3 regions of the Streptomyces sp. NPDC111656 genome follow, and region 3 is predicted to be linked to each of the others. Evidence: riboswitches for the same ligand, from Rfam matches in the RefSeq annotation. Region 3 holds a riboswitch; each other region holds the start of a gene.
The links. A riboswitch is a leader RNA that binds a small molecule or an ion and turns the genes downstream of it on or off. The one in region 3 is predicted to bind cobalamin.

Region 1: it holds a riboswitch for cobalamin, as region 3 does, so the genes downstream of both, ACZ7M3_RS31905 (ABC transporter substrate-binding protein) here and ACZ7M3_RS16580 (cobalamin biosynthesis protein) in region 3, are expected to answer to the same signal.
Region 2: it holds a riboswitch for cobalamin, as region 3 does, so the genes downstream of both, metE (5-methyltetrahydropteroyltriglutamate--homocysteine S-methyltransferase) here and ACZ7M3_RS16580 (cobalamin biosynthesis protein) in region 3, are expected to answer to the same signal.

What each region holds. Positions count from the first base shown of each region.
Region 1 is NZ_JBVKCA010000012.1:257,532-259,725, forward strand. Features, by position in the region: gene ACZ7M3_RS31905 (ABC transporter substrate-binding protein) at 1-822, opposite strand, end outside; cobalamin riboswitch at 863-1,043, opposite strand; gene ACZ7M3_RS31910 (cytochrome P450) at 1,123-2,194, shown strand, end outside.
Region 2 is NZ_JBVKCA010000001.1:165,891-168,084, reverse strand. Features, by position in the region: gene ACZ7M3_RS00855 (3-hydroxybutyryl-CoA dehydrogenase) at 1-432, shown strand, start outside; cobalamin riboswitch at 543-740, shown strand; gene metE (5-methyltetrahydropteroyltriglutamate--homocysteine S-methyltransferase) at 918-2,194, shown strand, end outside.
Region 3 is NZ_JBVKCA010000005.1:66,656-68,849, forward strand. Features, by position in the region: gene ACZ7M3_RS16570 (inorganic phosphate transporter) at 1-639, shown strand, start outside; gene ACZ7M3_RS16575 (hypothetical protein) at 652-876, shown strand; cobalamin riboswitch at 988-1,128, shown strand; gene ACZ7M3_RS16580 (cobalamin biosynthesis protein) at 1,230-2,186, shown strand; gene ACZ7M3_RS16585 (cobyric acid synthase) at 2,183-2,194, shown strand, end outside.

The DNA.
Region 1 (2,194 bases), on a different contig from region 3:
CACCAGGACGTCGGGATCGCGGTCGGCGACGGTCTCCCAGTTGATCTGGGGCCATTCCTGCTGCGTGTCGGCGAAGACGTCCTTCGCGCCGAGGGCGTTGGTGATGATGCCGGGGGCGCCGCAGCAGCCCGCCATGTACGGGGCTTCCTGGTTGGCGAACCAGTAGAGGACCGTGGTGTCGGACGCGTCGACCCCGTCAGTGGCCTTCGCCACCCGTGACTTCAGGTCCGCGACGAGTGTGGCGCCGCGCTCCGCGACGCCGAAGACCTCGGCCAGGTCGCGTACTTCGCCGTAGACCGCCTCCATGGTCAGCGGCTCGGTGCGCACTCCGTCGCCGTCACCGCTGTTGTCCTTGCCCTCGCAGTCCGAGGGCGAGAGATACGTGGGCACGCCCAGTTCCTCGAACTTCTCGCGCGGAGCCACACCGCCCTTGGCCAGGGTGGAGGCGAAGGAGGCGGCGACGAAGTCGGGTTCGGCGTCGAGGACCTTCTCGAAGGACGGGGCGTCGTCCGCGAGCCGCGGCACCTTCCCGTTGGCCTTCTCCAGGCCCTTCATGACCGGGTCGGTCCAGGTGGCGGTGCCCACCATGCGGTCGGCGAGGCCGAGGGACAGCATGATCTCGGTGGTGCCCTGGTTCAGGGACACGGCCCGCTTCGGCGCGGAGGCGATCGTGACCTTCCGGCCGCAGTTGTCGAGCGCCACCGCACCGGTGGATTTCCGGGACTTGCCCCCGTCGGCGGACGAGCCGCCACCACAAGCGGTCAGCAACAGCGCTCCGGAAAGGAGCAGGGCACAGCGGCGGGCTGGGCGCGCAACTGGCACGGGACATCCTCTGGCGTCGAGGGCCCAGGCGCGGGGCCCGTTCGTACGGTCCGCCAGCAGGTCTTCGGACTCGGGATCGCCCGGACGAGGCGCCTTCCCGGACTCCGGTCACATATGACCGCCGTCCAGTGGCTTCGTGTTGCCCCGCCCGTCACCCTTACCGCTGCGCGTCAGCTCCGGATTCGCACCGGATTCCCTTGACTGGCCTCGGCAAATTATCACGCCCCCGTCAGCCGCGGCCTCAGCGCGATTGTTAGCCTTGGTTGTGATCCAATTCCCCGTGCCCGGCCAAGGCTTGCGATGAGCGCCGTCGGCTCCTTCCCGCTCGGTGCCGCGACCACGCTCGCCGAACTCGCCGCGGATCCGCATCCGCGACTGGCGCGACTCCGTGCCCACGAGCCCGTCTCCTGGCTGCCCGAGCTGGACGGCTGGCTGGTGACCCGCCGTGATCTCGCACTGAACGTGATGCGGGACCCCGCGACCTTCACCGTCGACGACCCCCGGTTCTCCACCGCACAGGTCGTCGGCCCGAGCATGCTGTCGCTGGACGGTGACGAGCACGCCCGCCACCGGGAGCCCTTCACGGCTCCTTTCCGCCCCAGGGAAGTACGCGACGGCTTCGCCTCGTTCATCGAGCGGGAGACCGACCGGGTCATCACCGCGCTGGAACCGGCGGGCGCCGTCGAACTGCGACGCGCCTTCGCCGGCCCGCTCGCCGTCGCCGTCGTGACCGAGGCGCTCGGGCTGGTCGGCACCAGCGCGGACACGGTGCTCTCCTGGTACGACTCCATCGTGCGGTCGGTCTCGGACATCACCGCAGGACACGAGGCGGCACCCGCGGGCGCGGAGGCGTACGCGCGGCTGCGGGCCGCCGTCGAGGCCACCGTCGCCGACCCGGGCGCGACGTCGCTCCTCGGCTCCGCCGCCGAGCGGCTGGAGCTGCCCGAAGTGGCCTCCAACGCCGCGGTGCTGATGTTCGGCGGGATAGAGACCACCGAGGCGATGATCACCAACGCGCTGCTGCACCTGCTGAGACACCCCGGCCAACTCGCCCTCGTCCGCGACGACGACGGCCTGCTGGACGGCGCGATCGAGGAGTCGCTGCGCCTCGAACCCGGAGCGGCGGTCGTGGACCGGTACGCCACCCGTGACACCGTCCTCGGCCCGGCAACGATCCGCCGGGGTGAACTGGTCACCGTCTCCCTGGCCGGCGCCAACCGCGACCCGGCCGTCTTCCCCGATCCCGATCGGTTCGACGTCCGCCGCGAGAACGCGCGTCTCCAGCTGGCCTTCGCGCACGGCCCGCACTACTGCCTCGCCGCGCACCTCGCCCGGCTGGAGACCCGTATCGCCCTTCAGCGCCTGCTCGAAC
Region 2 (2,194 bases), on a different contig from region 3:
CCCGTGCCCGTGCTGCCGCTGGTGGAGGTCGTGACCTCCCTCCACACGGCCCCCGAAACGGTCGGCGCCGTCGAGGACTTCGTCACCCGGACCCTGGGCAAGACCGTCATCCGCTCCCAGGACCGCGCCGGCTTCGTCGTCAACGCCCTGCTCATCCCCTACCTGCTGTCGGCCGTCCGCATGACGGAGTCCGGCTTCGCCTCCGCCGCCGACGTCGACACGGGTATGGAACTGGGCTGCGCCCACCCCATGGGCCCGCTGAGACTGGCCGACCTGATCGGCCTCGACACCGTGGCCTCGATCGCGGAGTCCCTGTACGAGGAGTTCAAGGAACCCCTCTACGCGCCGCCCCCGCTGCTCCAGCGGATGGTGGAGGCAGGGCTGCTGGGCCGCAAGACCGGCCGCGGGTTCCACGTGTACGGCCAGGAGTGAGCATCCCGGCGCGAACGGCCCGAGGGGCTCGGACGGCGTGTCCCAGCTCACCGTCCGAATGTCGGACGTGGTCCGCCGCGCCGGGTGAGCGCCCCCTAGGCTGGCCGGTGCAACTGGTTCGCCCCGTCCGCCAGGCGGGATGCGTCGCAAGAGGGAACCCGGTGGGAATCCGGGACTGCCCCGCAGCGGTGAGTGGGAACGACCGCCGTCATACGCACTGGGTCCGGTGAACAGGACCTGGGAAGCGACGGCCACTAGGTGTCCTCCGTCCGGAGGACGTGCCCGCGAGTCCGAAGACCTGCCCGTTGCCCGCGCGCGACCCCTCGTGCGCGGACATCCCGGTGACCTCGTGGGCGGGTCGGCGTACATATCGGGCGGACGACCGCGCTGTGCTGCGCGGGGCTTGTTTCCGTCCGGTTCGTCAGCCCTTCGCGCCCTCGTCCCGTCCCGGGATCCCAGGGAGATATCTCGCGAAGGAGATTTCCGTGACAGCGAAGTCCGCAGCCGCGGCGGCACGGGCCACCGTGTACGGCTACCCCCGCCAGGGACAGAGCCGGGAGCTGAAGAAGGCGATCGAGGGCTACTGGAAGGGCCGCGTCGACGCCGACGCCCTCCGGGCCACCGCCACCGAACTGCGCGCCGCCAACTGGCGGCAGCTGGCCGAGGCCGGCATCCACGAGGTACCCACCGGGGACTTCTCGTACTACGACCACGTCCTGGACACCAGCGTCATGGTCGGCGCGATCCCCGAACGCCACCGCGCCGCCGTCGAGGCCGACGCGCTGGACGGCTACTTCGCGATGGCGCGCGGCACCCAGGACGCGGCGCCGCTGGAGATGACGAAGTGGTTCGACACCAACTACCACTACCTGGTGCCCGAGTTGGGCCCCGACACCGTCTTCACGGCCGACTCGACCAAGCAGGTCACCGAGCTCAAGGAGGCCCTCGCCCTCGGGCTGAGCGCCCGCCCGGTGCTGGTCGGACCGGTCACCTACCTGCTGCTCGCCAAGCCCGCGCCGGGCGTCGCCGCGGACTTCGACCCGCTGACGCTCCTCGACCGGCTGCTGCCCGTGTACGCCCAGGTCCTCGCCGACCTCCGCACGGCCGGCGCCGAGTGGGTGCAGCTCGACGAGCCGGCCCTGGTCCAGGACCGTACGCCCGCCGAGCTGAACGCCGCCGCGCGCGCCTACCGCGACCTGGGAGGGCTCACCGAGCGGCCGAAGCTGTTGGTCGCCTCGTACTTCGACCGGCTCGGTGACGCGCTGCCCGTGCTCGCCAAGGCTCCGGTGGAGGGCCTGGCGCTCGACTTCACCGAGGCTGCCGCCGCCAACCTGGACGCGCTCGCCGCCGTGGGCGGACTGCCCGGCAGGCGTCTGGTCGCCGGGGTCGTCAACGGGCGCAACATCTGGGTCAACGACCTGGAGAAGTCCCTCGCCACCCTCGGCACCTTGCTCGGACTGGCCGACCGGGTCGACGTGGCCGCCTCCTGCTCGCTGCTGCACGTCCCGCTCGACACCACCGCCGAACGCGACATCGAGCCGCAGATCCTGCGCTGGCTCGCCTTCGCCCGCCAGAAGACCGCCGAGATCGTCACCCTCGCCAAGGGCCTCGGGGGCGGCACCGACACCATCGCGGCCGAACTCGCCGCCAACCGGGCCGACCTGGCCTCCCGCGCCGGCTCGGCGCTCACCCACGACCCCGCGGTACGCGCCCGCACCGCCGCCGTCACGGCCACCGACGCCCGCCGCTCCCAGCCCTACCC
Region 3 (2,194 bases):
ACCGGCGGCGTCATCGCCCCGGGCTCGAACCCCCCGCTGTGGGTCATCGTCTCGGCCGGTACGGCCATCGCGCTCGGCACCTACCTGGGCGGCTGGCGCATCATCCGCACCATGGGCAAGGGCCTCACGGACCTCGCGCCGCCGCAGGGCTTCGCCGCCCAGACCAGCGCCGCGACGGCCATCCTGGCCTCCTCGCACATCGGCTTCTCCCTCTCCACCACCCAGGTCTGCTCCGGCGCCGTGATGGGCTCGGGCCTCGGCCGCAAGGGCGGCGTGGTCCGCTGGTCGACCGCGACCCGGATGTTCGTCGCCTGGGGCCTGACCCTGCCGGCCGCCGGTCTGGCCGGTGCCTCCGCCGAGTTCCTCACCAAGCAGGGCACTTGGGGCATCGTCCTCACCGGCGCGCTGCTCGTCGCCGGGGCCGGCACCATCTGGAAGCTCTCCCGCCGCCAGCCGGTCACCGTCGACAACGTCAACGACGTCCACGACGCCGACGCCGAGCCCGCGGGCGTCGTCACCACCGCGATCGCCGCCGTCACCCCGCCGCCCGCGGGCCCCGTCACCGGCGACCTGTCCGGCGACCTGAAGACCACCATCCCGTCCCCGGACGCGGAGCCCACCCGCCCGGCCACGGTGTAAGGACAGAACAGCATGCACATCGACTGGGCAGCCCTCGGCTCCGTCTTCGGAGTCAGCCTCGTGACCACCGTCGGCCTCGTCGGCCTCTTCACCCTCGGCATCGTCGGCCTCTCCAAGCGCGAGTCCGCGTCCGCCCAGGGCGGCTCCGCGACCCTCGCGGTCACCGGCGCGTACGTCTGCTTCGCGGCGTGCGCCGCGGCGGTGGCGTACGGCATCTTCCTGATCGTCGGCAAGTAACCCAAAACGGGCAGCACTTCGCGTGGGGTGCGGGACGGATCACCGTCCCGCACCCCACCTGTATGTGGGCCTTCGCACACTCTCCCCGCGCAGGTCAACGGCAAGTTGACGGGTCTTCCAACCCGTGGTGGACTGCCGGAGCCAAGTACGGCGACAGAAGAGGAAGCCGGTGTGAATCCGGCGCGGTCCCGCCACTGTGACCGGGGAAGGAACTCCCCGGGAGCCAGGAACTCTCCCCGCCGGTCTCGTCGAACCAGGGCGCGGACACCCTGAGTGAGGACATAACGCCATGCGCGGCTGCCCAAGTGCCCTGCGAGCGACGGTTCCACCCGACCTGACGGTCGGCTGACCCCGTGCGTGCCGATCGCGTCTTCGCGTACGGCGCCGCCGCCGGCCTCCTCGGTGACCTGCTGCTCGGCGATCCCCGCCGGGGGCATCCGGTCGCCGCGTTCGGGCGGAGCGCGGCAGCCGTGGAGCGGGTGCTGTGGCGGGACCACCGCGGGTGGGGCGCGCTGCACACCGCCGTGTGCGTGGGAGGTGCCGCCGGACTCGCCGCCGTCGCTTCCCGTGCCGTACGCCCCTCACGTGCCGCGTCCCTCGCGCTGACGGCCGCCGCCACCTGGGCCGTCGTCGGGGGCACCACGCTCGGGCGGGAGGCCCGGGCGATCGGTGACGCCCTCGCGGACGGGGAGATCGAGACGGCCCGGGAGCGGCTGCCGCATCTGTGCGGGCGGGATCCCCAGGCCCTCGGCGCCGACGGCATCGCGCGCGCCGTCGTCGAGTCCGTCGCCGAGAACACCTCCGACGCCGTGGTGGGCGCCCTGGTGTGGGGTGCCGTGGGCGGAGCCCCGGGGCTCGTGGGCTTTCGGGCCGTCAACACCCTTGACGCCATGGTCGGTCACAGGTCGCCCAGGTACCGGCGGTACGGATGGGCCTCGGCCCGGCTCGACGACGTCGCCGGATGGCCGGGGGCTCGTCTCACCGCCGTGCTCGCCGCCCTCGCGGGTGACAGTCCACGAGGGGCCCTGCGAGCCTGGCGCGCCGACGCCGTCAAGCATCCGAGCCCCAACGCCGGGCCCGTGGAAGCCTCGTTCGCGGGGGCGCTCGGGGTGCGCCTGGGCGGCACCCTCTCCTACGGCGGGCGCGTCGAGCACCGGCCCGAACTCAACGGCGCCGGACGCGCCGTGCACGTCGACGACATCGAGCGGGCCGTACGGCTGTCACGGCGTGTCGGCTGGCTCGCCCTCGGCGTGAGCGCCGGCGGACGGCTGCTCGTACAGAGGCTTCTCAGGAAGGGGCGTACGTCATGAGCGGCGGG